4 regions of the Pantoea sp. X-Soil-TKNS-1211 genome follow, and region 2 is predicted to be linked to each of the others. Evidence: predicted binding sites of a transcription regulator. Region 2 holds the regulator's gene; each other region holds the start of a gene.
What was found. Region 2 encodes CRP, which controls carbon source genes, mostly activating them, when cyclic AMP is high. Its sites were predicted from a motif close to ATGTGANNNNNNTCACAT; they were not measured.

Region 1 (7,807 bases), 940 kb from region 2:
TTCACGACGCTCAGAAGAGAAGCGGCGGCCGCCTTCACGACCTTCACCACGCGGTGCGCCACCTTCACGGTTGCCACGACGCTCACCACCGAAGTCACGACCACCGCTACGACGCTCGCTGCGCTCACCACGTTCGTGTGGCTGTGCATCGCCCAGCAGCTGCATATTCATCGGTTTGTTGAGAATACGCGTGCGGGTGAAGTGTTGCAGAACTTCGCCCGGCATGCCTTTCGGCAGCTCGATAGTGGAGTGAGTACCAAACAGTTTGATGTTACCGATGTAACGGCTGCTGATGTCACCTTCGTTAGCGATCGCGCCCACGATATGACGAACTTCAACACCATCATCACGGCCCACTTCAATGCGGTACAGCTGCATTTCGCCAACATCACGACGCTCACGACGCGGACGATCACCATCACGGCTTTCGCGCGGGCCACGTGAATCACGTGAATCGCGGCTGTCACGACGATCATCACGATCGCGGAACTCACGACGCGGCGGACGCGGTGCATCAGCAGGTACGATCAGAGGACGCTCGCCCTGTGCCATTTTCAGCAGTGCCGCAGCCAGGGTTTCGATATCCAGATCTTCTTCCGGCTGCATTTTGCTCAACAGAGCACGGTACATTTCCAGATCGCTGCTTTCCAGCTGCTGCTGAACTTTCGCCGCGAATTTAGCCAGACGACGCTCACCCAGCAACTCGGCATTCGGCAGTTCAACTTCCGGAATGGTCAGTTTCATGGTGCGCTCGATGTTACGCAGCAGACGACGCTCACGGTTCTCAACGAACAGCAGCGCACGGCCTGCACGACCCGCACGGCCGGTACGGCCGATACGGTGAACGTAAGATTCTGCGTCCATCGGGATGTCATAGTTTACAACCAGGCTGATACGCTCAACGTCCAGACCACGGGCAGCAACGTCGGTCGCAATCAGGATGTCCAGACGACCATCTTTCAGACGCTCCAGCGTCTGCTCACGCAGTGCCTGGTTCATGTCACCGTTCAGCGCAGCGCTGTTGTAACCGCTGCGCTCCAGCGCTTCGGCCACTTCCAGCGTTGCATTTTTGGTACGTACGAAGATGATCGCAGCATCAAAGTCTTCTGCTTCAAGGAAACGTACCAGTGCGTCAGTTTTACGACCATAAGCGGTCCAGTAAGACTGAGAGATGTCCGGGCGAGTCGTCACGCTGGACTGAATACGCACTTCCTGCGGATCTTTCATGAAACGCTTGGTAATACGACGAATCGCTTCCGGCATAGTGGCAGAGAACAGAGCAGTCTGATGACCTTCCGGGATCTGCGCCATGATGGTTTCGACGTCTTCAATAAAGCCCATGCGCAGCATTTCGTCGGCTTCGTCCAGCACCAGACCACGCAGGTTTGACAAATCAAGCGTACCGCGTTTCAGGTGGTCGAGCAGACGACCCGGTGTGCCCACCACAATTTGTGGGCCCTGACGCAGGGCACGCAGCTGTACGTCATAACGCTGACCGCCGTACAGGGCCAGAACGTTTACGCCACGCATATGTTTGGAGAATTCAGTTGCTGCTTCAGCAACCTGCACCGCCAGCTCACGGGTCGGTGCCAGCACCAGAATCTGCGGTGCTTTCAAATTTGGATCAATGTTATTCAGCAGCGGCAGAGAAAATGCCGCGGTTTTGCCACTACCGGTCTGTGCCATACCCAGCACGTCACGGCCAGCCAGCAGGTGCGGAATGCACTCAGCCTGGATCGGTGACGGCTTGACGTATCCCATGTCGTTAAGAGCAGACAGGATGGATTCGTTCAGGCCCAGATCAGCAAAAGTGGTTTGAATATCAGTCATGTAGTACACGTGCCTCTTAGATTGCGGCGGCCAGTCTACATAACTCGTCATGAAAATTTTCAGTCATTTTCATCGAAAAGTGTGAACCGGCTCAAATTAGAAGTTTTGACGAACAGAAAAGCCCTCACCCCGAAAGATGATGAATTTACGGATATTCGGGCAATAAAAGTTCGTCAGCTATTGCTGGTCAGATTCTGATAAATCGTCTTGTGCCTGGCCGAGTTGCGCCAGTTCCAACAATGCGTATCGGTGTTCAACAAAGTTGTTAACGTTGTTGGCGACCGCCAGTTTGAACAACGCTTTCGCGTCGTCCTTCTCCCCCAGACTTAGGTAGTACTTACCTAAATAGAAGTTGGTTTCACTGAGATGTTCAGCGAGCGAGGTGTTATCCGTTGCGTCCGCCTTGAGACGTTCCATCAATGTTTTTTCACTGATGTCGCCCAGGTAGAACTCGACAATATTCCATCCCCATTGATCCCGGACCGCTTTGTCGTAACGCTGTTTTAGCGAAACTTTTGCTTTGTCGACATCCATCTCGCGTTCAACGAGGTAGAGCCACAGGCTGCGGAATGGATCATTAGGATCGTCTTGATAAAACGCCAGCAGATCATCTTGCGCTAACTTGTATCGACCGCCGTAATAGAGGGCGATACCACGGTTTAAATGCGCATAATTGTAAGTTGGATCAAGCTCAAGTACAGAATCAAACGCTTCATAGGCAGCATCAAAATTGCCTGCCTGCGTTAAATATATGCCGAGATAGTTAAACACCTCAGGCATATCCGGTCTGATAGACAGCGCTTGCGAAAAATCGTTCCGCGCTAATGCTCTCAGACCTAAGCTATCATACAACACTCCACGCTCATATAATAGCTGTGCGCGTTCATCATCGGTCAGGGCGCGACTGGCAAGAATTTGTTCCATTCGCGCCAAAATCACTTCCTGCTGCAGTGTGGGCTGCAAAGGTACTGCCAGAACTTCGTTCTTACGCCAATTGGAGTTGCTGCATCCTGCCAGCGTCAAAGCTGTCGCAACAAAACACCAGCGCAAAAAAGGCTTCATTTCCCACTCCCGAATACAAACATTGGGATAACCATCCTGTCATCCGCCTGCTATGCACAAGGATTCCCGCCCTCGCGATGATACCCTTCATCATTCAAATTGCAGGTGTGTTGGCTGCGCTATCTCACCCCAGTCACTTACGAGAGTAAGCACCCGAGGATTCACTCACTTGCCGCCTTCCTGCAACTCGAATTATTTAGGGTATACAAACACCTTTCCCTGCCATGCAGGGAAAGGCTAATCAGGAAACGCTTATTCGGCGTCAGGTGCATCGGTCGCAGCGGTGGTATCGATCGCTTGCGGTTTCTGCTCTGTCGCTTCTTTGATGCTCAGACGTACACGGCCCTGACGGTCCACTTCCAGCACTTTAACCGGAACTTCCTGGCCCATCTGCAGATAGTCAGTCACCTTCTCAACACGCTTATCAGCGATTTGAGAGATATGTACCAGACCTTCTTTGCCGCCGCCAATCGCAACGAAGGCACCGAAATCAACGATACGAGTCACTTTACCGGTGTAAATGCGGCCCACTTCGATCTCTGCGGTGATCTCTTCGATACGACGGATAGCTTCTTTCGCTTTCAGACCATCGGTCGCGGCGATCTTCACGGTGCCATCATCTTCGATTTCGATGGTGGTGCCGGTTTCTTCGGTCAGCGCACGGATGACAGAACCGCCTTTACCGATCACATCTTTGATCTTGTCGGAATTGATCTTGATGGTGTAAATACGCGGTGCGAATTCAGAGATTTCCTGACGCGGTGTGCTGATTGCTTGTTCCATCACGCTCAGGATATGCAGACGCGCACCCTTAGCCTGGTTCAGAGCAACCTGCATGATCTCGCGGGTGATTCCTTCGATTTTGATATCCATCTGCAGCGCGGTAATACCGTCACGGCTACCGGCCACTTTGAAGTCCATGTCGCCGAGGTGATCTTCATCACCCAGGATGTCAGACAGAACCACAAATTTTTCGTCTTCTTTAACCAGACCCATCGCGATACCGGCGACGGCAGCTTTGATCGGCACACCCGCATCCATCAGCGCCAGAGAAGCGCCACACACGGAAGCCATAGAAGAGGAACCGTTTGATTCGGTGATTTCAGATACCACACGTACGGTGTACGGGAAATCTTCCTGCTTCGGCATCACCGCCAGCACGCCGCGTTTCGCCAAACGACCGTGACCAATTTCACGACGCTTCGGCGAACCGACCATACCGGTCTCACCCACCGAATACGGAGGGAAGTTGTAGTGGAACAGGAAGCTGTCGGTACGTTCACCCATCAGCTCGTCCAGGTTTTGCGCATCACGAGCAGTACCCAGAGTCGCAGCAACCAGCGCCTGAGTTTCACCACGGGTGAACAGAGAAGAACCGTGGGTACGCGGCAGCACGCCAGTGCGCACGTCCAGACCACGAATCATATCTTTTTCACGGCCATCGATACGCGGTTCGCCGTTCAGAATACGGGTACGTACTACGTTCTTTTCCAGGCTGTGCACGATGTCGCCGATTTCAGCGTCATCCAGCGTTTCGTCTTCAGCCAGCAGCGCAGCAATGGTTTCGTCTTTGATAACGCCAACCTGAGCATAACGTTCCTGCTTATCCGTGATGCGGTAAGCATCGCTGATACGTGCTTCAGCCAGTGCTGCAACGCGCGCAATCAGCGCATCGTTAGCCGGCTCTGCCTGCCAGTCCCAACGCGGTTTACCCGCTTCAGCCACCAGAGCGTTGATGTTTTCGATAACCACCTGCTGCTGGTCGTGACCGAATACTACCGCACCCAGCATCTGATCTTCAGTCAGGATGTCGGCTTCAGATTCCACCATCAGCACGGCGTTTTGCGTACCTGCAACCACCAGATCCAGACGAGACTGTTTGACTTCGTCAGCCGTCGGGTTCAGTACGTATTGATCGTTGATGTAACCAACGCGCGCAGCGCCGATCGGGCCGTTGAACGGGATACCCGACAACGACAGTGCCGCAGAGGCACCGATCATCGCGACGATGTCCGGGTTAACCTGCGGGTTAACAGACACAACGGTAGCGATAACCTGAACTTCGTTAACGAAACCTTCCGGGAACAGCGGACGAACCGGGCGGTCAATCAGACGCGCAATCAGGGTTTCGCCTTCGCTCGGGCGGCCTTCACGACGGAAGAAGCTCCCCGGAATACGGCCAGCAGCGTAAGTACGCTCCTGATAGTTAACAGTCAGAGGGAAGAAATCCTGACCTGCTTTAGCTTTTTTCTGGCCAACAACGGTTACGAAAACCGCGGTGTCGTCCATGCTTACCATCACAGCAGCGGTGGCCTGGCGTGCCATCATGCCAGTTTCCAGCGTGACGGTATGCTGACCATATTGGAATTTGCGTACGATCGGGTTCAGCAAAATTAAAGTCCTTAACGTCGAGGCAGACCCATCTCAGGCCCGCCGGGGATTACCGATCTTCAGCTGCATCCTCGCGACTAATGACAACCTTTAACCGCCCTTGCGGTAAAGCCTCTCATTAGCCGCGCGAACCTCTGCAAGCGAAGATCACTCTCAGCAACAATACATGAGTTTGGACCGGATTGCTGCCGATTGCTCGAAAAAAGGGGCCATAAAGGCCCCCTTTTCGCGAAACTCGCACAAATCTGATCGTCAGATGCGTTTTTTTGCATACTGTCTGCGCTACACCCTTGATCAGATTCTTCAGACTTAGCGACGCAGACCCAGGTTTTCGATCAGGCTGGTGTAGCGTGCAACGTCTTTACGCTTCAGGTAGTCCAGCAGCTTACGACGCTGGGATACCATGCGCAGCAGACCGCGACGGCTGTGGTGGTCTTTTTTGTGCTCAGAGAAGTGACCCTGCAGGTGGTTAATCTGAGCAGTCAGCAGAGCAACCTGAACTTCAGTTGAACCGCTGTCGTTAGCACCACGACCGTATTTGGCAACGATCTCTGCTTTAGCTTCTACGCTTAGAGACATAATGAACTCCAATTATTAATGAATGTATGGGTGCCGATCTCTAATTCAGCAGCCCGCTTTTAAAGCCGCGCTATTCTACTCTTCGCCCAGCGACAACGCAAATACCCCGTTGGGCAAACCGCATTATTGCGGAAATTCAACCACCAGACGGCGTGGGGCAACGCGCTGCTGCGCATCGATCTCCGCCATCCCGATAAATTTGCGCGCTGCGCCTTCGGTAACACGTACCAAACCAGAAGCAGGTACATCAGCAGCCTGCACTGGTTGGCCCAGCTTGAAATAAACCGCAACCGCATCCGGTAAATTCACTTCCGGGAAATCCTCAGCCGGACTGTCCATCGGCAGCAGCAGCGGATCGAGCAGTTCCGCCGGCGCGATTTCTGCCGCATTGGCTTGCTCAAGCAACGCCTGCAACTGTTCCAGCGTCACCATTTTTTCTGCCGGATAGCGGGAAACCTGCAAACGGCGCAGCATGATCACATGGGCACCGCAACCGAGTTTCTCACCAAGATCGTCAATGATGGTTCGAATATAGGTACCTTTGGAGCAGTGAATTTCCAGCTCCAGCTCATCCCCTTCCCAGCGAATAAACAGCAGTTCATACACGGTGATGGGACGGGCTTCACGCTCAACGGTAATCCCCTGACGCGCATACTCGTACAACGGACGTCCCTGATGCTTCAACGCCGAAAACATGGTCGGTACTTGTTGGGTATCGCCACGAAAACTTTCCAGTGCGGTATCCAGTTCGGCCTGAGTAAAAGTGACCGGCCGCGTTTCGACCACGTTGCCGTCGGCATCGGAGGTATCGGTGCGCTCACCCAGTCGGGCAATCACACGGTAACGCTTATCCGAATCTAACAGATACTGGGAAAACTTAGTGGCCTCACCCAGACAGATGGGCAGCATTCCGGTTGCCAACGGATCAAGCGCGCCAGTGTGGCCCGCTTTATTCGCATTAAAGATGCGTTTTACTTTTTGCAGCACATCATTGGAAGACGCACCCTGATGCTTATCCAACAGCAATACACCATGCACATCGCGACCGCGACGACGAGGACGACTCATCAATCCTCCTTGTCGTCGTCCGCTGCATGATCGCCACGGCGCTCAGCATCATTTTTGACAACGTTGGTGACCAGGTTTGACATGCGCATACCTTCAATCAACGAGTTGTCATAGAAGAAGGTCAGCTCAGGCACAATGCGCAGACGCATCGCTTTACCGACTAAAGTACGGATATAACCTGAAGCCTCTTTCAGCGCCTTCAGACCGTTTTTCACCGCTTCTTCGTCTTTATCATTCAGAAAAGTGACAAACACCTTGGCATAAGCCAGATCGCGTGACACTTCAACGCCAGAAACCGTCACCATCATACCGAGACGCGGATCTTTGATTTCGCGCTGCAGGATGATTGCGATCTCTTTTTGCAATTCCTGTGAAACGCGCTGTGGGCGGCCAAATTCTTTCGCCATTATGCTTTCTCCCAAATAATTCGGGAGGCCAGCGGCCTCCCAAATTGCAACACATCAGATGATGATCAATCGATGGTGCGTTTAACTTCAATCACTTCAAAGACTTCGATCATGTCGCCGACACGAACGTCATTGTAGTTCTTCACGCCGATACCACACTCCATGCCGTTACGCACTTCGTTGACATCGTCTTTAAAGCGACGCAGGGATTCCAGCTCGCCTTCGTAGATAACAACGTTGTCGCGCAGAACGCGGATCGGGTTGTGACGCTTGATGTTGCCTTCAGTAACCATACAGCCCGCGATCGCGCCGAATTTCGGTGACTTGAACACGTCACGAACTTCAGCCAGACCGATGATCTGCTGCTTGTATTCCGGAGCCAACATACCGCTCATCGCTGCTTTTACTTCGTCGATCAGGTTATAGATGACGGAGTAGTAACGCAGATCCACGCTTTCCGCTTCGATCAC
Region 2 (7,807 bases):
CAGTTTCGGGGATGATGCCTTAGTTTGCAGTGAACCCAGGGTGATGATAGTGGTGTAGATGGCGCTGGAGCTGAAGCCGAGCGTCATAATGATCCAGTGCAACATATTGGCGTCGTTGGTGCTGACAAACCAGTACATCAGCACGGTGGCAATCGCCGCCAACACCATCAGGATGCGTTGCAGATCGAAGAAGCGCAGCAGGAAGCTGAACACCCACATACCGACCATATAGGCAGTCCAGAAGTTACCCACCAACTGACCGGCAGCAGCGATATCCATGCCCATGGTCTTGGTGGCGTATTCCGGCACCCAGGAGATAAACCCGAGCTGACCGAGGATGTAGCACAGCGCTGCAATCGACAGAAACAGCACGCCGATACCCCATTTCTCTTTTTCCGCCGCCTGTGTTTCGGTGTTGTTTTTCAAAACCGGGAACTCAACGCACAGTGCCAGCACAAAGATAGCGATATAAATAATGCCAATGCAGGCATAGACCCAGTACCACGGCAGGGCGCGTGCCAGCAGGATACCGGCGATAATGGGGAACACGGTTCCGGCCATGCTGAAGAACGAGTCGGTAAACAGCAGGCGTGAACCGCGCTGGCGACCATCATACAGATGGGTGATCAGGAAGGTGCCTATCGACATGGTAATACCGCTCACCACGCCGAGCACAAACATGCACAGCGAGAACACCGACAGATTATGGCTGGTCATCAGGCCAAATACCGCCAGCACCATCAGCACGAAGCCAAAAATCAGCTGGCGTTTTAACGGCACAATCACCATCAACCAGGCGTTGAGAAATACTGCGACCAGAATGCCGGTATTGAGAAAGGTGAAGGTGTTGCTCATTTCTGAGATTGGCAGCTGGAAATACTGTGCAATATTGTCCAGTACCATCCCGGTCACAATGACCAATGCGCCAGTCAGCGCATAGGAGAAAAAGCTGATCCAGGTAAGGCCAATACGATTACGGTTTGTCATGTGGGGGACCTGTTTTGAGCACCGAAGTTGGCAAAAAGTGTCATGAATTGTAAATGCAACCGTGATCTTAATAAACAAAGAGTGAAATAAGGTTATCAGATTTCATTAATAGTGTGATTTACGTCACGCAAATGATTGCGTAACGTCGTTTTACGGTCATTTGCCACCGCCGCGTAAATATAGGTAAAACGCTGGCTCTTGTATTACATGCTCTTTACAATCAATCTCGTTTTGAGCTTGCACTTCATGGTAAGGAATCTTTCATGTTTAAACGTACTTTGACAGCGGCCGTTGCCCTGTTAGCGCTCTCATCTGTTTCCGCTTCTGCTCTGGCGGCGAAAGGCGATACTCATATTCTGCTCACCACTTCTGCGGGCAATATCGAACTCGAACTGAATGACCAGAAAGCCCCGGTTTCGGTGAAAAACTTCGTCGATTACGTCAATAATGGTTTCTACAACAACACCATTTTCCATCGCGTGATCCCTGGCTTCATGGTGCAGGGCGGTGGTTTCACCACGGATATGCAGCAGAAGCAAACCAACGCACCGATCAAAAACGAGGCGGATAACGGCCTGCGTAACCTGCGTGGCACCATCGCCATGGCGCGAACCGCCGAGAAAGACAGTGCGACCAGCCAGTTCTTTATCAACGTCACTGACAACGCTTTCCTTGATCACGGCCAGCGTGATTTTGGTTATGCGGTATTTGGTAAAGTTGTGAAAGGAATGGATGTGGCCGATAAGATTGCGCAGGTACCGACCAAAGATGTGGGTCCGTACCAGAATGTGCCGTCAAAACCGATTGTTATCCTCTCCGCTAAAGTTTTGCCCTGATTTATCTGCGCGCCATTTCGCGATGGCGCGACCTCCCTCTCTCCGGCAGAGCGAATATTTGCTGCTTATACTTAGGGCAAATTGCTTGCCGGAGGCTCTATGACCAGCAAACTGACCGACAAACAGAAAGCCACGCTGTGGCAACAGCGCCGTGCTGCCAGCTACCAGGCCAGCTGCCGTCTGGCAGGCTATACACTGAGCGAACCGGCCATCACGCTTGAACAAGCCGGTGAGCGGCTGACCTCGCTAAGGAGGCAATATGGCGGATAATACTTTGGCGGTACGCGATCCCTACCTGTGGCATAACGACAGCGTGCTGAAAAATCGTCTGGATATTCACGACAGCGTCCAACTGCGTAAAGCCGAGCTGGCATTCAGCGCTGCACGGCTTGGCACGCTGGAGCTGGGGCCGCGGCGCACCGGCATGCCGTGGTTGTGTCATATTCATCGCACCCTGTTTCAGGATCTCTACAGCTGGGCTGGTGATCTGCGCACGGTAGATATCTGGAGCGATGAGACGCCGTATTGCCACTGCGCGTACATTGAGAAAGAGGGGAATAACCTGATGAGCGCGCTGGCAGAGGAAGAGGGGCTGGCCCATCTGGCGCAGGATGAATTTGTTGCGCGTCTGGCACATTACTATTGCGAGATTTACGTGCTGCATCCGTTCCGTGCCGGGAATGGTCGTGCGCAACGCATCTTCTTCGAGCAACTGGCGCTGCATGCTGGTTATTTGCTGACGTGGGATAAACTGGATCGTGATAGCTGGCGAGAGGCAATCCGCGAGGCGGTCAGCGGCGATTTAACCCTGCTGAGTGCGCAGTTTGCAAAAGTGGTAAGCCCCGCCCGGTAAAATGCGTAGAATAGCGGCGGTTTGACCTGCCTGAGGGCGCTATGCTGCTGCTAATCGATAATTACGACTCCTTCACCTGGAATCTCTACCAATACTTTTGCCAATTGGGCGCTGACGTCAAGGTGGTGCGCAACGATGCCATCACCCTCGACGAAATGGAGGCGTTGCCGCTCACGCATCTGGTGATTTCACCGGGTCCCTGTACGCCGGATCAATCTGGCATCTCGCTGGCAGCCATTCGCCACTTTGCTGGCCGTTTACCGATTCTTGGTGTGTGCCTCGGCCATCAGGCGATTGCCCAGGCGTATGGCGCGCAGGTGGTGCGCGCGCGTCAGGTGATGCATGGCAAAACGTCGGCAATTCAGCACAACGACCGTGGCGTATTTCACGGACTCAATAATCCGCTCAACGTCACCCGCTATCATTCGCTGATTGTGGCGCGCGCTACCCTGCCTGATGAGTTCGAGATCACCGCCTGGAGCCTGCGTGATGGCGAGCCGGACGAGATCATGGGATTCCGCCATAAAACGCTGCCGCTGGAAGGGGTGCAATTTCACCCGGAAAGTATCCTCAGCGAGCAGGGGCATCAGCTGCTGGCGAATTTCCTGAAGACTTAAGTTGTGTTTGCCTTTGTGTGATTTTTTATGCATATTTTGTGATTATAATTTCACGTCAGCTCAACAAGTAATCCGATGAGGTAGGCAATGGCAGCAGAAAAGCTAGCGGTAACCCGGGAAACGTTCGATAACGTTATTTTGCCTGTTTATGCACCCGCGCAGTTTGTGCCGGTGAAAGGCAAAGGTAGCCGAGTCTGGGATCAGCAGGGCAAAGAATATATCGATTTCTCTGGCGGCATCGCGGTGACTGCGCTGGGCCATTGTCATCCGGCGCTGGTGGAGACGTTGAAAACCCAGGGTGAAACCCTGTGGCACACCAGCAACGTGTTCACCAATGAACCGGCGTTACGCCTGGCGAGCAAACTGATTGCCGCGACCTTTGCTGAGCGCGTGTTCTTTGGCAACTCTGGTGCTGAAGCCAACGAAGCCGCGTTTAAGCTGGCACGTTACTACGCCTGCAAAAAACACAGCCCGTTCAAAAGCAAAATCATCGCCTTCCATAACGCCTTCCACGGACGCACCTTGTTCACCGTGTCGGTTGGCGGTCAGCCGAAATACTCCGACGGCTTTGGCCCGAAACCGGCTGATATCGTGCATGTTCCCTTTAACGATCTGGCGGCGGTAAAAGCGGTGATCGACGATCACACCTGCGCTATCGTGGTTGAGCCGATTCAGGGCGAAGGCGGTGTGATGCCTGCTACGCCGGAGTTTATGCAGGGTCTGCGCGCTTTGTGTGATGAGCACAACGCGCTGTTGGTATTGGATGAAGTGCAGAGCGGCATGGGCCGTAGCGGCAAGTTGTTTGCCTATGAACATTACGGCATCACCCCGGATATCATCACCACGGCGAAGGCGCTGGGCGGCGGTTTCCCGGTGAGCGCGATGCTGACCACCAATGAAATCGCCTCGGTGATGGCACCAGGCGTACATGGCACCACCTACGGCGGTAACCCGCTGGCCTGTGCGATTGCCGAAACTGCCCTCGATATCATCAACACCCCTGAAGTGCTGGAAGGTGTTGAGTCACGTCGTCAGCAGTTTGTCGAGGCGTTGAAAGCGCTGGACAGCAAATTTGACCTGTTCACAGATATTCGTGGCAAAGGTTTGTTGATTGGTGCAGCGCTGAAGCCGCAGCATGCCAGCAAGGCGCGCGATATTCTGCATGCCGCTGCCGCCGAAGGTCTGATGATCCTGACTGCTGGCAACGAGGTGATCCGTTTTGTGCCGTCACTGGTGATTGAACCGACCGATATCGCAGAGGGTATGGCGCGGTTCGCGGTAGCCATCGAGAAGGTGTTGGCGGCGTAACTCAGTTTTTCACCCGTAGTCCGGTCAGCCAGCGGCCATGATGCGGTCGCTGGCTCCATGCCAGAGAAGAGATGGTGTGCATCACGTTCAGATGTTGCAGAATGCGCTTCACGTGCTGCTCGACAATCGTCACCGCCCCCTCATTGATGTTTTCCGGCGCTTCCAGAATATTGCTGTCGTTAGCGGGGCCGTCATGCTCCAACCGCTGCTGGCAGCGCTGTAACGCGATTTCACAGGATTGCAGATAACGTTCCGCCAGCTTGGGTGTCAGCATGGTATGCTCGCGCGCCAGGATGGTCATGGCGTTGATATGTTCGACGATAAACTGGCTGTGCGTCACCCACAGCCGCATATCCTTCAGATACTGGGAGTTAAAACCTGGCTCGGTCATCGCCTGATTTAGCGAGTTAAACATCGCGTTATGCGCTTGGTTGACATTGATACGTTGATAGGCCAGCTTCTCCGGTGATTGCTCCGGTCCAAGCAATAGCTGCATGGCTTCCTGATCGGCTTCCAGCGCATCGTGTGCGTTCTTACGCAGCAACCCGCTTTGCCACTGTGGCCACAGCCAAATCATGCCGCCAAAGGCAATCAGACACCCCATCAGCGTATCCAGCATGCGCGGCAGCAGAAATTGTGCTCCATTGAGCGACAACAACTGGAGCGAATACACCGCAGTTACCGTGAAACCAATCATCGACCAGCCGTAATATTTGCGCGTCACCAGATAGCTGGCGAGGGTGATCGCCAGCATAAACAACAGGGTGATGGTTTCCGGCACGGCAAGCCGCAACGAGGCGGCAGCAATCAACAATCCGGCAAAGGTGCCGAGCGCACGGTGTTGAATCCTCACCCGCGTGGCGCTGTAGCCATTCTGGCTGACGAACATGGTGGTCATCAGAATCCAGTAAGGTTTGGGGATATTGAAGAACAGCGCCAGCGAGCTACCAAACATCAGCATCACGGCAAAACGTGCAGCGGTGCGTAAGGCGGGTGATTTCAGCGACAGATAGCTGCGCAACGCCGGAAAAAATGGCAGACGCCGTTGGCGGTCGGCCATCAGATCACGGGTATACAGCGGTTTCTGGGTGCGCAACACGCGCGCAATGCGGCTGAAGTGATACAGACAGAAGTTACCCACCGGATTATCCGGGTGCTGGCGGGCAATTTTTTCCAGCGCCCCCAGCTGCTTATCCATTTGAAACCGTTCCGGCAATTGGTGATACAGAATGGCATCAGCCAGCAGGCGCAGACGAGCCGAGATGACTTTGGCATTCCAGCGAATCACCGCCTCGGCATGGCTCTGTTCCACCAGCTTTTGCACTTCTTCCGGCTGATGCAGGCTGACGGAGATGTGTTCTTGCAAATCGAGCGCCACCTGAAAGGCGCGCGTCAGGCGTTTATGGCTGTTATCACGGCTGGCCGACAACATATGCATCTGCTGATAACAGGTGGTGATCAGATCGACCGCTTTCTGCTGGCGTGCCAGCAGCGGCGGCAATGCTTTCTCCGGGTCAGTCAGCTGCGTCAGCAGGGTATACTTGGCATCGCAATAATCCGCCAGCTCACGGTACAGCAGGCTTAGCGACTCGCGCATTGGCTGCTCTTTCCACAGCCAAAACCAGAACCAGTTAAACAGCCCGTACCACAAGGTGCCACCGATATAGAGAAGTGGTGGCACCCAGACAGGCATGCGTCCCACCAGGCTCAGGGTAAAGATGGAGGCGATCAGTGTGGCGGGTAACAAACGGCCATGCAGCGGGCTGATCTCACCGGTCACGCCCACTAACAACGGCAGCACCAACAGAATCAACGGCAGAGGGACGTGATAATCCGTCAGCCATTGAATCAGAAAGCTGCCGGTCGCAAACAGGGAACCGCCAATAATCAGGCGTTTAAAGAAGCGCTTATGCGGCGTATCGAGGCCAGCGATGTTGCAACAGGCGGGTACTAAGGAAAACAGCAGGCCTTTTTGCAGGTCGCCAAACAGCCAGCCGAGAGCCACGGGCAGGCACAGCACCAGCGTTTGCCGCAGGGCGTAGTTAACTTCGGGATGATAGATGATTCGACGCCACATCAGCTCATCGCAGACAAAAACGGCGCGATGCTGCCATCACGCCGTGGGTGAGAAGAAATTAGCGGGTGCCGTAAACGACGATGGTTTTACCATGTGCGGAGATCAGGTTTTGATCTTCCAGCATTTTCAGAATACGGCCAACTGTCTCACGTGAGCAGCCGACGATCTGACCAATTTCCTGACGGGTGATTTTGATCTGCATCCCGTCCGGGTGGGTCATGGCATCAGGCTGTTTGGCCAGATTGAGCAGCGTCTGCGCAATGCGACCGGTCACATCAAGGAAGGCAAGGTTGCCTACTTTTTCTGATGTCACCTGCAGGCGACGTGCCATCTGCGCCGAAAGACGCATTAAAATATCCGGGTTTACCTGAATCAGCTGACGGAATTTTTTGTAGGAAATTTCAGCCACTTCGCAGGCAGTTTTAGCTCGTACCCAGGCACTACGTTCCTGACCTTCTTCAAACAGGCCAAGCTCGCCGATGAAATCCCCCTGGTTGAGATAGGAGAGGATCATCTCTTTGCCTTCTTCATCTTTGATCAGTACCGCAACGGAACCTTTCACGATGTAGTAGAGCGTTTCCGCTTTCTCACCCTGATGAATCAGGGTGCTTTTGGATGGATATTTGTGAATATGGCAATGGGACAGGAACCATTCGAGTGTAGGGTCTGTTTGCGGTTTGCCGAGAACCATTCGCTATTATCCTCTGTTGTAATCGTGCCCAAAACACAGGGGGCAGTTTTCCCTGTCAGGCGGTGAAATCGTAGAGCGCTTCCTGTAAAGGAAAATTATTCGGGTGGACTCTTAAGCCAGGCTTCTGATTCTTCCCGCCTTCGTCTATTGCGACGAAAATATTTTCAGCACTGTTTGTAGCACAGCTTTTGCTAGCTGTCTTCTGTTGTCTCGCTTCAGCAAAAGGGCGATTAGTCTGGATTGCTGTTTCTCAGGTGAAAGCGTACTCTGGCGGCAAATCAGCCGATTCAGGAGAAAGAATAATGCAGGCACGGGTTAAATGGGTGGAAGGGCTTACCTTTCTCGGAGAATCCTCATCAGGTCACCAGATATTAATGGATGGCAATTCGGGCGACAAAGCACCGAGTCCGATGGAGATGGTGCTGATGGCGGCAGGCG
Region 3 (7,807 bases), 1.7 Mb from region 2:
GCAGCGGGGGGAAGCCACGATCCGTGCTTTGTGTGATTGCCATGTTAACGCATTGCATGGCAATCAGGTTGAAACTGTGCTGATCAACACAACATTTCCAGAAAATATTGATAATAATAAGTGAGTTATCCATTCTTCTGACGTGCCTGCCTGCAAATGCGTTTTTGTGATCCTTATGTTGAAAACCCACCGGATATTGCCAATCCCGCTCACTCCCCGGCAGCCATTCAAAGGCTGAGGAAAAGCGGTCCGCCGTAGACTGCCGGGTAATCGGGAGACCGACGGTTTCCTGTTAGCCTCAACCTTACGAAGGAATAATAATGAACAGTGCCATCATTGCAGGTATCTTCTGGCATCTGGTGGGTGCCACCAGTGCCGCATGTTTTTATGCTCCGTTTAAACAGGTGAAAAAGTGGTCGTGGGAAACCATGTGGTCGATCGGCGGCGTGATGTCGTGGCTGATCCTGCCGTGGGTGGTGAGCGCAGTGCTGCTGCCGAACTTCTGGGCTTACTACGGCAGCTTTAGCTTCTCACAGCTGCTGCCGGTGTTTCTGTTCGGTGCTATGTGGGGTGTCGGCAACATCAACTACGGTCTGACCATGCGTTATCTGGGGATGTCGATGGGCATCGGCATTGCCATTGGTATTACGCTGGTGGTCGGCACGCTGATGACGCCGTTGTTGCAGGGCCGTTTTGTCGAACTGTTCAGCTCAGAAGGTGGCCGTCTGACGCTGCTGGGTGTGTTTGTTGCGCTGATTGGCGTGGCTATCGTCTCCCGTGCCGGATTGTTGAAAGAGCGCGCGCTGGGGATTAACGCAGAAGAGTTCAACCTCAGGAAGGGGTTGGTGCTGGCAGTGATTTGCGGCATCTTCTCCGCCGGGATGTCTTTCGCGATGGATGCCGCCAAACCGATGCACACAGCAGCAGCCAACCTTGGCATTAATCCGCTGTACGTGGCGCTGCCCAGTTATGTGGTGATTATGGGCGGTGGCGCGCTGGTTAACCTGGCTTACTGCTTTATCCGTCTGGCAGTGAAACCTGAACTTTCGGTGCGCGCCGACTTCTCCGTGGCGAAACCGATGCTGCTGGCCAACATCGCTTTTGCCGTGCTGGGCGGCACCATGTGGTATCTGCAATTCTTCTTCTATGCCTGGGGCCACGCCAAAATCCCGCCGCAGTATGACTTCGTGAGCTGGATGCTGCATATGAGCCTGTATGTACTGTGCGGTGGCTTGGTCGGACTGGTGCTGAAGGAGTGGAAAGCCGTCGGACAGCGTCCGGTGCGGGTACTGTCCCTGGGTTGCGTGGTGATTATTATCGCGGCCAATATTGTCGGGTTGGGGATGGCTTCATAGTTAACTTGCACATCATCGTAGCGGCGCGATGTATCGCGCCGCGGATCAGTGCGGTTCACCAATCAACGCCGGGCGATGCGGTAAAAAACGTTGCCGCCAGGCGCTCGGCGTCAACCCGGTTTCACGGGTGAACACCACCGAGAAGTAATTACTGTCATCAAAGCCGCAACGCGCGGCCACTTCACTGATTAGCCAATCCTGAGTACGTAGCAGATATTTCGCCTGGCACAGCTGCAATTGACGCAGATAATGCCCGACAGTCATACCGGTTTGTTGACGAAACAACTGCTTTAATCCGCGTTCACTTAACTGATTTTGCTGACAGAATGTGGCGAGATCGAAAGGGCGGTCAATCGCACCCTGCAATGCCGACATTAACAGATCCAACTGTTCGCCTTCTGGCAACACCCACGGGCGGTCCGCCGCATAGCCGTGACGACGGAGTATCAAGGCCAGCTGTAAAAACAGCGCTTCGGAAAGCTGGATCGAGAGGGGGTCGCTTTTGCGGCTTTCACGTTCCAGTTGGGTGATTACGCCGCGTGCCAGCGCCATACCACGCGTGGTTAAGCGCCAGCAAGCGGGGGATGCCCCATCCTCCGGCGGCAGCAACTGACCCCAGTCCAGTCCGAGATGAAAGCGGTCACGGCAGTAGAGAATATTATCCAGCACCAGGTCGTTGACGCTGTCGTAGCTGTGGCAGTCGTTATCGCGGATATAAAACACATCGCCACAGGTAATCAGCCACGGACGATCGTTCAGCACATGCAGACCGTTACCGCGCCAGACGATGACAATCTCACTGAACTCATGTCGATGCGGCGGAAATGAAGGTTGCGGCAGACGTTCGGCTACCGCAATCGGCAGGTTGGGGGCTGGGAAGTAGTCTTCGCGCGTCAATAGTAGCGACATGAGGGGCACACTCCACCTTACATCATCTGCTGGCGCTCCGCTCGGGGCGCACAGCCAAATTCCCGCCGAAACAGCGTGGAAAAATGGTTACTGTCACCAAATCCGCACTGATAGGCGATATCCGTAATACGCATATCACTGTGCCGCAGCAAGTGGCGCGCCTGTAACAAGCGCAACCGGTTCAGATAACGCTGCGGCGTATTGCCGGTCTGCTGCTTCATTTGACGATGCAGCGTGCGCAACGACAGAGAAAATTGGTCAGCTAAGGCTTCCCAGGCAATCTCTTCACTGTAGTGTTCATTCAGCCAGTCGAGCAAACGATGCAGGCGTGCTTCCTGGTCCTGCGCGGCATCGTTGTGACCGGCTTCGCGCAGCAACACCAGCAGTTGCAGGAACGATTGTTCCTGACGCGCTTGCTTCTCCAGCGACCACATTCCCTGCTGGTTCATCTGCGCCGCAATCTGCAACGCCTGGGCCATCACTTTCTGGTTGATACGCCAGTGCGAGCTGTAGTTGCCATCTTCCTCACGCGGTAACAACGCCTGCAAACCGGAAAGAAAACGAAATGATGCCGGACTGCGGTACAGCACGTTGGTCAGGCACAGATTGTCGGTTTGCTCATAAAGATGACGATCGTGATCGCGTACAAAACACACGCAGCCAGCACACAACGCCTGCGGCTGACCATTAAACACATGGATGCCCGAACCTTGTTCCACCAATACGATCTCATGAAAATCATGGTGATGTTCGGGGAAGGCCAGTTGTGGCACGCGCGGTTCAATCGCAATGGCGTACTCCCCGGCGGGGAAAAAATCTGCGCTGTGTAAAACGGTCATTGTTCGCCTCTCATTATTAACAAATCCGTAACCGAGTCTACTCAGGCGATCAGCACCTTACCTTGAATTTCACACCCGCTGATGCAGGAAAATGGCTAATTTTTCAAGATCTCCGGGGTTGATGCAGAAAATGCGGCAAAGCTCACAACTCGGCGCTTATGCGGTTCTGTGAGCTGTCTCACGAACATCTTTGTTACGGTGCCAGTGGGCCTGACGCGCTGGCAGTAACGGGAAGGTGAGGGAAAGGCAGGATTTTTACTCTGTATGCATCTCATCACAGGAAGAACACGCCATGAGTATGCGTAACATTGTTGCCATTGATTTAGGCGCATCCAGCGGGCGTGTCATGCTCGCGCAATGGACCACGGAAAGCCAGCAACTCAGCCTACGTGAAGTCCGTCGTTTTGCGAATCAGCGCGTACGGCGTGCCGGTTACGACTGCTGGGATCTGGAGGGACTGGAGCAGGAAATCCGTCAGGGGCTGCAACAGCTGGATGAGGAAGGCATCGTGCCGGACAGCATTGGCATTGACACCTGGGGTGTAGACCTGGTGTTGCTGGATGCAGACGGCAAGCGGGTCGGCGAGGCGGTCAGCTATCGCGACGCCCGCACCGACGGCCAGATGGCCCAGGCAATCAATGATCTCGGCAAGTCGGCGATTTATCAGCGTACCGGCATTCAGTTTCTGCCGTTTAACACCCTGTACCAACTGCGCGCACTGCATCTGCAACAGCCAGACTGGCAGGCGCAGGTGTGTCACGCGCTGATGATTCCTGATTACCTGCATTATCGCCTGACCGGCAAGTTGAACTGGGAATACACCAATGCCACCACCACGCAACTGCTAAATATCACCAGTGGGGAGTGGGATGATGATTTATTCGCCTGGACAGGCATACCGGCGCGTTGGTTCGGCACACCCACTGCGCCGGGTAACACTATTGGTCATTGGATCAGTCCGCGTGGCCATCATATCCCGGTGATCGCCGTTGCCACTCATGATACCGCCAGCGCGGTGCTGGCAACGCCATTGATGCAGGACGATGCCGCTTACCTTAGCTCCGGCACCTGGTCGCTGATGGGGATTGAAAGCCTGCAACCGTGCCTCAGCCAGACAGCGCTCGACGCCAATATCACCAACGAGGGCGGCGCGGAAGGCTATCGGGTGCTGAAAAATATCATGGGCCTGTGGCTGTTGCAGCGCGTGTGTACTGAGCTGCACATCAGCGACTTGTGCGCCCTGATTCAGCAGGCCGCTGAGCAACCGGCCTGTGTCGCGCTGATCAATCCCAACGCCAACCGCTTTATTAACCCCGCCAGCATGGTGCAGGAGATTCAGGATGCCTGTGCGGAGCAGCAGATGCCGGTGCCGCAAACGCCGGCTGCGCTGGCGCGTACCATATTTGACAGTCTGGCGCTGCTCTATCGCCAGGTGATCGGTGAACTTGGTCAGTTGCGTTCGTCGCCGTTGCGTCAACTGCATGTGGTCGGCGGCGGTTGCCAGAATCCGCTGCTGAACCAACTGTGCGCCGATGCCTGCCAGTTGCCGGTGTTCGCCGGTCCGGTGGAAGCCTCAACCCTGGGCAATGTCGGCTGCCAACTGATCGCTCTCGGAGAATTACGCGATGTGGCGGATCTGCGTCGTTGCATCAGCCAAAACTTCCCGTTAGAAAAATTTGCCCCGCTTAACAACAGCGCTTTTCGTGCCAGCCTGGCACGCTTCGCCGCGCTGAGCCAACCCGCTAAGGAACTTGCTTATGACAAAGCTGATTGAACAGGCCTTTGACCTGGCGAAACAACGTTACGCTGCGATTAACGTCGATGTGGAACAGGTAATGACGCAACTGGATGGCATTCCGGTGTCGATGCACTGCTGGCAGGGGGATGACGTTCGCGGATTTGAAAATCCGCAGGGCGCGCTGACTGGTGGTATCCAGGCCACTGGCAACTATCCTGGCCGGGCGCGTAATGCTGAGGAGCTGCGCGCCGATCTGGACCAAGCTCTGTCACTGATCCCTGGAGCGAAACGCCTCAACCTGCACGCCATCTACCTGGAGAGCGATAAGCCGGTGGAGCGCGATGCCATCGAACCAGCCCACTTCAGCAACTGGGTAGAATGGGCGAAAAACAACAAGTTGGGACTGGACTTCAACCCGACCTGTTTCTCCCACCCGCTGAGCGCTGATGGCTTTACCTTATCTCACGCGGATAAGGGGATTCGCCAGTTCTGGATTGATCATTGCAAAGCCAGCCGCCATATTTCTGCCTTTTTTGGCGAGCAGTTGGGGACGCCTTCAGTGATGAATATCTGGGTGCCGGACGGGATGAAAGATCTGACGGTGGATCGCCTGGCACCGCGTCAGCGTCTGCTGGCAGCGCTGGACGAGATCATCAGTGAAAAACTCAATCCGCAACATCATATCGATGCGGTGGAAAGCAAGCTGTTTGGTATCGGAGCCGAGAGTTATACCGTGGGTTCCAATGAATTTTACCTCGGCTACGCCTGTAGTCGTCAGACGGCGCTGACGCTGGACGCGGGCCATTTCCATCCGACCGAAGTGATCTCCGACAAGATCTCTACCGCCATGTTGTATGTGCCGCGTTTGTTGCTGCATGTCAGCCGTCCGGTGCGCTGGGACAGCGATCATGTGGTGATTCTGGATGATGAAACTCAGGCGATTGCTCATGAGATAGCACGCCAGAAACTGTTCGACAAAGTACATATCGGCCTCGACTTCTTTGATGCCTCGATCAACCGCATTGCCGCCTGGGTGATTGGTACGCGCAATGCCAAAAAAGCGTTACTGCGCGCCTTGCTGGAGCCAACCGATCAGCTGCGCCAACTGGAAGCCGCAGGGGACTACACCGCGCGCCTGGCGCTACTGGAAGAACAGAAATCGCTGCCGTGGCAGGCGGTGTGGGAGGCCTGGTGCCTGCGCCATGATGTCCCGGCCGACGCCAGTTGGCTGAGCGATGTCCGTCACTATGAACAACAGATTCTGGCTCAACGATAAGGGACACCACCATGCAAAGTATTCTTTCTTCTGCGTTTGTACAGGGAATGGTTAAAGCGACCAGCGATATGTGGCTGAAGGGCTGGGATGAGCGCAACGGCGGCAACGTTAGCCTGCGGCTGCTGCCGGAAGAGGTGCAGCCTTATGCCGCCGACTTCTACGCTGAACCGCGCTGCATCGAGTTGAGCAAACCGGCACCGGCACTGGCGAACGACTGGTTTTTGGTGACCGGTTCCGGCAAGTTCTTCCGCAATGTGCAACTGGATCCGGCTGACAGCCTGGTGCTGTTGCAGGTGGATGACAAAGGATTGTCGTACAAAATCTACTGGGGCTTGAGCAATGGCGGGCTGCCGACCTCAGAGCTGGCAGCACATTTCCAGTCGCACAGCGTGCGCAAGCAGGTGAGCAACGGTGCCGACCGCGTGATTATGCATTGTCACGCCACTAACTTTATGGCGCTGAGCTACGTGGTAGAGCTGGATGCAGCACGTTTCACCCGCCTGCTGTGGGAAGGCAGCACCGAGTGTTTGGTGGTGTTCCCGGACGGCGTGGGGATTTTGCCGTGGATGGTGCCGGGCACCGATGGTATCGGTCAGGCCACGGCAGATGAGATGGCGACCCATAGCCTGGTGATGTGGCCGTTCCACGGCATTTTTGGTGCCGGGCCGACGCTGGATGAAACCTTTGGCCTGATCGACACGGCCGAGAAGTCGTCTGAGGTGGTGGTGAAAGCGCTGTCGATGGGCGGCATTCGGCAGAGCATCACCACCGAGCAGCTGATTGCATTGGGAGAGCGTTTTGGCGTGCATCCCTGGCAGGCGGCTTTGCAGGTGGAGCGCGCCAATGTTGCGTAGAGCCTTTGTGATGCAGGTGCACGCGGATTGCCATGACGAGTATCTACGCCGTCATTCGCCCATCTGGCCGGAACTGGCTGCGACGCTCAAGGCGAATGGAGCGAGCAATTACGCTATCTGGCTGGATGCCGAACGCAATTTGTTGTTTGCCAGTGTTGAAATAGAGTCGGAAGCCCGCTGGCAGGCGGTGGCGCAAACAGAGGTTTGCCAACGCTGGTGGGCGTCGATGAAGGATTTGATGCCGTCAAATCAGGATAACAGCCCGGTCAGCGCGGAGCTAAAACCGATGTTTTTCCTGCCTTAACATACCCGTCACGGCGCGTTTTATCGCGCCGCGACGTCAGGTGTTTCAGCTAGTCAATGGCGCAATATCCCGCCAGCGCAGGCCAGATTGCCATCTGCGTATCCACAATCTGTTCTAAATCCTCGCGACTTGCGCCTTCACGGGCGCGCACCGACATGCCCTGCAACACGCAGGCGAGGAAGCTTGCCAGCGTTGCGGTATTGCTGCATGCGGGTAATTCACCGCGTTGCTGGCGTGCCGCGAGAAACTGTTGCAACGCATGCTCCTGCGCGTGATGCTGCTGTTCCAGCATGCGCGCCACCTCTTCAGAACTGGCGGACAGGGCGCTGGAGGTACAGATAAAAAAGCAGCCAGCGGGTTTATCGCATTCGGTGAAACAGGCGGCGGTGGCGCGAAAATATGACTCGATCGCCGTCTTCACATCCAGCGCGGCATCGTTCAGCACTGCATTACGTTGCGCGCTGAACCTCTCGATATAGCGCTGCATCGCCGCTTTAAACAGGCCTTCTTTGTTGGCAAACTCCGCGTACAG
Region 4 (7,807 bases), 1.7 Mb from region 2:
CTATTTCTCGCCTCTTTGCTGCCCATCGTGCGTAATACCTATGCCGGACTGAGCGCGGTTCCCCCGTCGCTACTGGAAGCCGCCAACGGTATTGGCATGACCAAATTTCAGCGCCTGCGTCAGGTGGAAATCCCTAACGCGCTACCGGTCATCCTCGCCGGGGTACGCATCGCAACCGCCATTAATGTCGGCACCGCACCGCTGGCGTTTTTGATTGGTGCCAGCAGCTATGGTGAGCTGATTTTCCCCGGTATCTACCTCAACGACTTTCCGACGCTGATCCTCGGCGCAGTGGCAACCGCCCTGTTCGCACTGATTCTCGACCTGCTGTTAGCCGCGCTGGGACGTTATCTCAGTCCGCATGCAGCGACACAGTAAAAGGAGCCTTGTGATGGCCACTGCCAACCTGTTAGCGCGCTGGATAAAACGTAGCGCGCTGATTTTGACTGCAACGCTGGCGCTGAGCCAGATGGCTGCCGCTGCCACACCGCTGGTGTTGGCGACCAAGAGTTTTACCGAGCAACACATCCTTTCGGCCATGACGGTGATGTGGCTGCAAAAGAAAGGGTTTCAGGTGATACCGAAAACCAATATCGCCACCACCATCGGCCGTAACGCCATGATCAACAAACAGATTGATATGACGTGGGAATATACCGGCACCTCGTTGATCATCTTTAATCACATCACCAAACCGATGTCATCGCAGCAGGCTTATGACACGGTGAAGCAACTTGACGGTAAGTTGGGACTGGTCTGGCTCGACCCGGCACCAATGAACAACACCTATGCGTTCGCCATGCAGCGCTCGCGGGCTGACAAGGAAGGCATCAGCACCATGTCGCAACTGGTGGCAAAGCTGGAACAGATACGCAAATCTGACCCGGACCATAACTGGAAGCTGGGACTCGATCTGGAATTTGCCGGACGTTCGGATGGCCTGGTTCCGCTGCAAAAAGCCTACAACATGCCGCTCGACCGCCCCCAGATTCGCCAGATGGATCCCGGACTGGTGTATAACGCCGTTAAGGAAGGTTTTGTCGATGCCGGTCTGATTTACACCACCGACGGGCGGGTAAAAGGGTTCGATCTCAAAGTGTTGGAAGATGATAAACACTTCTTCCCAAGTTACAACGTCACGCCGGTGGTGCGTAAAGATGTGCTGGAAAGCCATCCCGGACTGGCCGAGGCACTTAATCAGCTATCACCGCTGATCACCGATGAGGCCATTACCGAGATGAATAAGCGTGTCGATATCGATCATCAGTCACCCGAACAGGTGGCGCGTGATTTCCTCAAATCAAAAAACATGCTGTAAGGAGGCGCGATGGATACCTTGCATTACATCATGGCTAACTGGGACACCCTGCTGGCCCTGACGTGGCAACATACCTGGCTGGTGCTGGTCGCGGTCGGCTTTGCCATTGTGGTTGGCGTACCCCTCGGGATTTTGATTGTGCGTTTTAAATGGCTGGCGACGCCGGTGCTGGGCATCGCCACCATTGTGCTGACCATTCCGACTATTGCGCTGTTTGGTCTGATGATCCCGCTGTTCTCGCTTATCGGTCAGGGAATTGGTGCCCTGCCGGCCATTACCGCCGTGTTTCTCTATTCGCTGCTGCCAATTGTGCGTAACACCCATACCGCGCTGGAGAATCTGCCGCCGGGGCTGCGCGAAGCGGGTCGCGGCATTGGCATGACCTTCTGGCAGCGTCTGCGCTGGGTGGAGATCCCGATGGCGTTGCCGGTGATTTTCGGCGGTATCCGCACCGCTGTGGTGATGAACGTCGGCGTGATGGCGATTGCCGCGGTGATCGGTGCGGGCGGTTTGGGTTTACAGCTGCTGGACGGTATCAGCGGCAGTGATGTGCGTATGTTAATTGCCGGTGCGTTGATGATTTGTTTGCTGGCTATTGTGCTTGACTGGCTGCTGCACCGTTTGCAGTCAGCGCTGACTCCTAAGGGGATTCGCTAATGATCAAACTGGAAAACCTGACGAAAACCTTTACCCAGAAAAATGGCACGGCGTTTAACGCCGTCGATAACGTCAGCCTGGAAGTCCCCGCCGGGGAAATGTGTGTGCTGCTCGGCCCTTCCGGTTGCGGCAAAACCACTACGCTGAAAATGATCAACCGACTGATCCCGGCCACCAGTGGCAATATCCTGATTAATGGCGAAGATACCAGCACGCAGGATACGGTGACGCTGCGCCGTAATATCGGTTATGTGATCCAGCAAATTGGCCTGTTCCCGAATATGACCATTGAAGAAAACATCACCGTGGTGCCACGCATGTTGGGGTGGGATAAAAAGCGTTGCCGTGAACGCGCGACTGAACTGATGAGCATGGTGGCGCTTGATCCGACCAAGTTTTTGCATCGTTACCCACGTGAGATGTCGGGCGGGCAGCAGCAGCGGATCGGCGTGATCCGTGCACTGGCCGCGGATCCGCCGGTATTGTTGATGGATGAACCTTTTGGCGCGGTCGACCCGATTAACCGTGAGGTGATTCAGAACGAATTTCTCGATATGCAGCGTCAGCTGAAAAAAACCGTGATGCTGGTGAGCCACGATATTGATGAGGCGCTCAAACTGGGCGACCGTATCGCGGTGTTTGGTCAAGGTAAAATCGTACAGTGCGCCAGCCCGGATGAACTGCTGGCAAAACCCGCCAATGAGTTTGTCGGTTCTTTTGTTGGTCAGGACCGTACCCTGAAACGTTTGTTGCTGGTACAGGCCGGTGATGTCACCGACCAGCAACCCACCATCACCGTACAACGCAGCACGCCATTGGCGGAAGCCTTTGCCACTATGGACGACAACGATATGCGTTCAGTGACGGTGGTCGACAACGACGGCAAACCGCTGGGATTTGTGAAGCGCCGTGAAGCACGTGGTGCCAGCGGTCGCTGTGAAGAGATGTTGCATACCTTTACCGTTACCGGCAAAGCGGAAGAAAACCTGCGTGTGGTGCTGTCGAAGCTGTACGAACACAATCTGGTGTGGATGCCGATTGTCGATGAAGATGGCCGCTACAGCGGGGAGATTTCGCAGGATTATATTGCGGATTATTTGAGTTCTGGCCGCACGCGGCGGCGATTAAATCCTTAACCGCTGCGGGACTGTGCGATAAATCGCGCCGCTACGCCAACAACGCTGTAGCGGCGTGATTCATTACGCAATTAATGTGATTCTTCCGCGGCAGTGGCTGCCAACGTTGATTTAGTCTGTTCTGACGGCAAAATCACGTTCAACATAATGGCGAGAATCCCACCGGTGGTCACTGCATGCCCAAACAGATTCGTGATCAGCATCGGGAACTGTTTCAGCACCTCCGGCACCGCTTCTACCCCCAGACCGAGACCAAACGAGACCGCCACAATCAACATTTCGCGACGTCCCAACGGTGTCTGCGTCATCACCCGGATACCGGCTGCCACCACGCTGCCAAACATCACCAGCGTCGCGCCGCCCAGCACGGGTGCAGGAATTTGCTGCAACAGGTTGCCAATCACTGGGAAAATCCCCAACAGCACCAGCATCAGGCCAATCACCATCCCTACATACCGGCTGGCGACGCCGGTCATCTGAATCACGCCGTTATTCTGTGCAAAGGTGGTGTTAGGAAACGCCGAGAACATCGCGGCCAGCACGCAGCTGATACCATCCGCCAGGATACCGCCTTGCAGGCGACGCTGAAAACCTTCACCTTCAATCGGCTGCCGTGACAGCAAACAGTTGGCGGTTAAATCCCCTACTGCCTCAATCACGCTAATCACCGACACCAGCGCAATCGGTACAAAGATCGCCCAGTCAAAGTTGAAACCAAAACGAAAGAAGCCCGGCATCACCAGCCAGCTACTCTCGGCCATTGGTTTGAGTTGCAGATGGCCGGTCAGCGCAGCGGCGATACAGCCGACGGCGATCCCCGCCACCACCGCCACCAGCCGCGCCCAACGGTTACGTGAACGGTTTAGCGCCACAATTACCAGCAGCGTCAGCGCCCCCAGTGCCAGGTTCCACGGCGCACCAAAATCGGCAGCATTGTGACCACCGGCCCAGTCGGTGATGCTTACCTTGATCAGGCTGATGCCGATCAGGGTGATCACCGTACCGGTCACCACGGGCGTTAACACTTTACGCAACGATGCAATACAACGACTGATCAGCATTGGGATCAGCGCGGCAATCAGGTTGCAGCCGAAGATCATGGCCATGATCTCTTCCGGTGAACCACCACGCGCTTTCACCATCAGCCCACCGGATAAGATCACGCCCAGAAACGCAAAACTAGTGCCCTGGAGGCAGATCATGCCAGCACCGATGCCCATAAAACGGCGCGCCTGAATAAAGGTGCCTAAACCTGACACCAGTAACGACATGCTAATCAGATAAGGAATATAAGCCTGTAACCCCAGTACCGAACCAATAATCAGCGGTGGCGTGATGATGCCCACCACGCTAGCCAACACATGTTGCAGTGCGGCAAAAAATGCGGGGGCTGGGCCAATACGTTGTTCCAGCCCATACAGCAAACCTTTTTCATCTGAGTGCGACATAACGGTGCTCCGGCAGTAAATTCATCAGGTCAGCTGATGCATGAATCACGCCAGAGCAATAAGATTCAGTGATATTTTTGGCAGGACATTGAATACAAAAGAAATTAATTCACAAAGAACAGCTGCTGGATCTGCAACCTTAGATTCAGCCAGCCTGGATTTGCCACTTTTCGTTTCATCACGCCGCAGGTTTTGCACTATCCCTGTGCGAAATCGGCTTCCCAAGTAATGAAAGATCCAGATACCCACTTAACTCCCGCTGTTCCGCGCGTGGCAAGTAGGGCAATTCACCCAACAACGGTGCATGCAGCTTTTCACTCAGCACATCAATGATTTCCGCATAATGTGCCAGACCAGGATTGATGCGATTTGCCACCCATCCCACCAGCGGCAAGCCATCCTGCGCCACCGCTTCGGCAGTCAGTAAAGCGTGGCTGATGCATCCCTCTTTGATGCCTACCACCAACACCACCGGCAGTTGCTCCTTTTTGACCCAATTTGATAGCGGTTGCAGGTCATTCATCAGGCTGCGCCAGCCGCCTGTCCCTTCCACCACCACATGCGGCGCGCGTTCCTGGAGGGCCGCCAGCCCTGCGCTCAACAACGGGTAATCAATCTGATGCGTTGGACTGGTGCTGATTTCATCCTCTTCCAGGGTGATAGGATTGATAGCGGCATACGGTAATGCCAGGCCAGAAGCCTGCTGCAACAACAGCGCATCTTTATTGCGCAAACCCTCTGGGGTGGGTTTGGCACTTTTGGCGATAGGTTTATAACCTACGGCGCACTGACCATTCTGTGCAAAGCACTGCAATAGTGCGCGGGAAACCACGGTTTTGCCCACCGCGGTGTCAGTACCGGTGATAAAGAGTGTTTTCACCCTTCCTCCTTACGTTTAGCGATGTGAACCAGAGGTGACGAAGGAGCAGTTTAAGGAAATGTCGTACCTGACAGATTGCGTTAGGACAAACTTAAGGCGGGCTGTTTAGCCCTGAAGCAGTTTTATCAGCAAATAGCCGGAATACAGGGCATCTTTGATTAACGCCGCCGCACCCAGGGTGCCCGGATCGTTAAACGCGGTGGGGGCCAATTGGATTTCATCGCTATAGGCAGGCAACGCCTGCTGGCGAATGGTGCTACTGACGGCAGGAAACAACACACCGGGAGCCTGGTTAAGCGGCGAGCCAATAAGAATTTGTCGCGGATTAAAGATATTCACCATCATTGCCAGCATACGACCAATATGGTGTCCAACCCCGGCAATCACATCACTCGCCAGGCGATCGCCCTCTTGCGCCGCCTTGCACAAGGATTCAATCGTCAGTGGCACGTCATGCAAACGGCTGTCCGGTTGATGGGGTAAACGCTGCGCCGCGAGGTTGAGCAGGCTGCCAATACTGGCCACGGTTTCCAGGCAACCATGATTGCCGCAGTAGCACTGCTGACCATAGGGATCAATCTGGGTATGACCAATTTCAACCAGCGCCCGCCCGCTTTTATGCAGTAGTTGCCCACCAGTAATCACCCCGGCTCCGACGGTTTCATCGATCACAATCTGGATCACGTCCTGCGCACCGCGCGAGGCACCGAACAACGATTCGGCCAACGTCCAGGCGGAAATATCGTGCTGGACAAACACCGGCACCCCGGTGCGTTGTGACAGACTTTCGCCCAGCGGCATATCTTCAATCGCGTAACCAGGCATACGATGCACCACGCCAGACGCCGCATTGATCAGGCCGGGTAAGGTGATGGCGATGGCCGTCAAGCGTTCCAGTAATTTCTGATGACGAATAAAGAAAGCATCAACCAGCTCCTGCAATGCCTGCAACAACGGTTTGTCGTAGCTGGCGGGCAGTGGCAGACGATCTTCCTGTAATGCACGGCTGCTGAGATCGCGTAACGTCAGGGTGATATAACCGGGTTGAATGCGGATAGCCAGATAGTGCCAGGCGACGGTATCGAGAACCAGCCCGATAGCCGGACGACCTCGGCTGCCTGGCTCCTGAAACTCGGTTTCCTGCACCAGATGTGCATCCAGCATTTCACGCACGATTTTAGTTATGCTGGCCGGGGCCAGCTGGGCGCGTTTGGACAGTTCAATACGTGAAATCGGGCCGTAGTGATCAATCAATCGGTAAACCACCCCTGCGTTGGTCTGCTTTATTTGATCAATGTGGCCAGGTTGACTGTCCAGATTCACACCCTGCTCCCGGTTATTTTCGCGCTTCTAAATAAATAGCAACTATGGTGCGGCAGAATGGCGTATAGCGCCAAATATTTGATTAGATATGTGATTTGTCGCACACATTGTCAGGTGATTTTGCCGCGTCTGGCTTAAGTTTCAGCGTTACGTTGTAACAGCATCATCATATTGGCCATCTGTGCACTCGGCTCACGCGTCGCTGACCACACCAGCCAAACCTCCGACAACGCATCGGCCTCATGCAGCGGCAACCACACCACATCTGCCAGCCGCGCACGACGGAATGAGGCCGGTAAAATCGATACCCCTAATCCGGTAGCAACCAGCCCGAGGATGGTCATCGCTTCCCCCACTTCCTGAGTGATAAAGGGTTTGATCTGATAACGGTGCAACAGCGCCAGTATCTCGCCATATAAGGCGGTACCGCCTTGCGGATCGAAGAATACAAAAGGTTCATTCGCCAGTGCCTGAATGGAGATGGCCTCCGCATCGGCCAGTGGATGCGCCCAGTGCACCACCGCACACAAGGGTTCGCGCAGTAACAACTGATGCTGTAAATCACTCGGCAACGGCGTGTTGCGCATCACGCCAAGATCGAGACGTCCTTCGTGCAACGGTGCCAGTTGCTGACGGGTGTTAATCTCCTGCATCTGGATATGTACTGCCGGCCAGCGCTGGCGGAAATGATAGAGCGCATCGGATACCAGCCCGGTAAAGGGCGCGGAGGAGGTGAAACCAATACGTAATTCACCTTCCTGGCCGTTGTGCAGCCGCGCCGCACGACTGGCCGCCTGCTCCACCTGAAGCAGAATCCCGCGCGCATCCTGTAAAAATTGTTGTCCCGCAGGCGTGATCTGCACACTGCGATTGGTACGGGTGAACAGCTGCGCGCCAATTTCCTGCTCCAGTTGCTGGATCTGTTGGCTGAGCGGCGGTTGCGAAATATTGAGGCGCATGGCGGCGCGACCAAAATGCAGTTCTTCCGCCACGGCAATGAAATAGCGTAGATGACGAAGTTCAACATTCATATTTTAAAAGTCTC

Region 1: yrbN (protein YrbN) is a predicted target of CRP. The motif match lies at 1,910-1,927, and genes of this name have one in related genera.
Region 3: rhaB (rhamnulokinase) is a predicted target of CRP. The motif match lies at 3,234-3,251, and genes of this name have one in related genera.
Region 4: mlc (sugar metabolism global transcriptional regulator Mlc) is a predicted target of CRP. The motif match lies at 6,851-6,868, and genes of this name have one in related genera.

What each region holds. Positions count from the first base shown of each region.
Region 1 covers NZ_AP035953.1:604,909-612,715, reverse strand. The annotation lists gene AC6I8W_RS02740 (DEAD/DEAH family ATP-dependent RNA helicase) at 1-1,830, opposite strand, end outside; gene yrbN (protein YrbN) at 1,847-1,903, opposite strand; gene nlpI (lipoprotein NlpI) at 2,008-2,892, opposite strand; gene pnp (polyribonucleotide nucleotidyltransferase) at 3,145-5,283, opposite strand; gene rpsO (30S ribosomal protein S15) at 5,593-5,862, opposite strand; gene truB (tRNA pseudouridine(55) synthase TruB) at 5,986-6,930, opposite strand; gene rbfA (30S ribosome-binding factor RbfA) at 6,930-7,337, opposite strand; gene infB (translation initiation factor IF-2) at 7,403-7,807, opposite strand, start outside.
Region 2 covers NZ_AP035953.1:4,014,876-4,022,682, reverse strand. The annotation lists gene tsgA (MFS transporter TsgA) at 1-987, opposite strand, end outside; gene ppiA (peptidylprolyl isomerase A) at 1,251-1,823, shown strand; gene AC6I8W_RS19030 (YhfG family protein) at 1,923-2,093, shown strand; gene AC6I8W_RS19025 (putative adenosine monophosphate-protein transferase Fic) at 2,083-2,676, shown strand; gene AC6I8W_RS19020 (aminodeoxychorismate synthase component II) at 2,718-3,293, shown strand; gene argD (bifunctional acetylornithine/succinyldiaminopimelate transaminase) at 3,381-4,601, shown strand; gene AC6I8W_RS19010 (YccS/YhfK family putative transporter) at 4,603-6,678, opposite strand; gene crp (cAMP-activated global transcriptional regulator CRP) at 6,737-7,369, opposite strand; gene AC6I8W_RS19000 (OsmC family protein) at 7,672-7,807, shown strand, end outside.
Region 3 covers NZ_AP035953.1:2,302,045-2,309,851, reverse strand. The annotation lists gene rhaT (L-rhamnose/proton symporter RhaT) at 321-1,355, shown strand; gene rhaR (HTH-type transcriptional activator RhaR) at 1,401-2,264, opposite strand; gene rhaS (HTH-type transcriptional activator RhaS) at 2,282-3,103, opposite strand; gene rhaB (rhamnulokinase) at 3,396-4,877, shown strand; gene AC6I8W_RS11030 (L-rhamnose isomerase) at 4,861-6,117, shown strand; gene rhaD (rhamnulose-1-phosphate aldolase) at 6,129-6,971, shown strand; gene rhaM (L-rhamnose mutarotase) at 6,961-7,275, shown strand; gene AC6I8W_RS11015 (TetR/AcrR family transcriptional regulator) at 7,325-7,807, opposite strand, start outside.
Region 4 covers NZ_AP035953.1:2,289,732-2,297,538, forward strand. The annotation lists gene osmY (osmoprotectant ABC transporter permease OsmY) at 1-378, shown strand, start outside; gene AC6I8W_RS10950 (glycine betaine ABC transporter substrate-binding protein) at 392-1,318, shown strand; gene osmW (osmoprotectant ABC transporter permease OsmW) at 1,328-1,975, shown strand; gene osmV (osmoprotectant ABC transporter ATP-binding protein OsmV) at 1,975-3,111, shown strand; gene AC6I8W_RS10965 (nucleobase:cation symporter-2 family protein) at 3,183-4,559, opposite strand; gene bioD (dethiobiotin synthase) at 4,738-5,439, opposite strand; gene mlc (sugar metabolism global transcriptional regulator Mlc) at 5,545-6,762, opposite strand; gene AC6I8W_RS10980 (LysR family transcriptional regulator) at 6,897-7,793, opposite strand.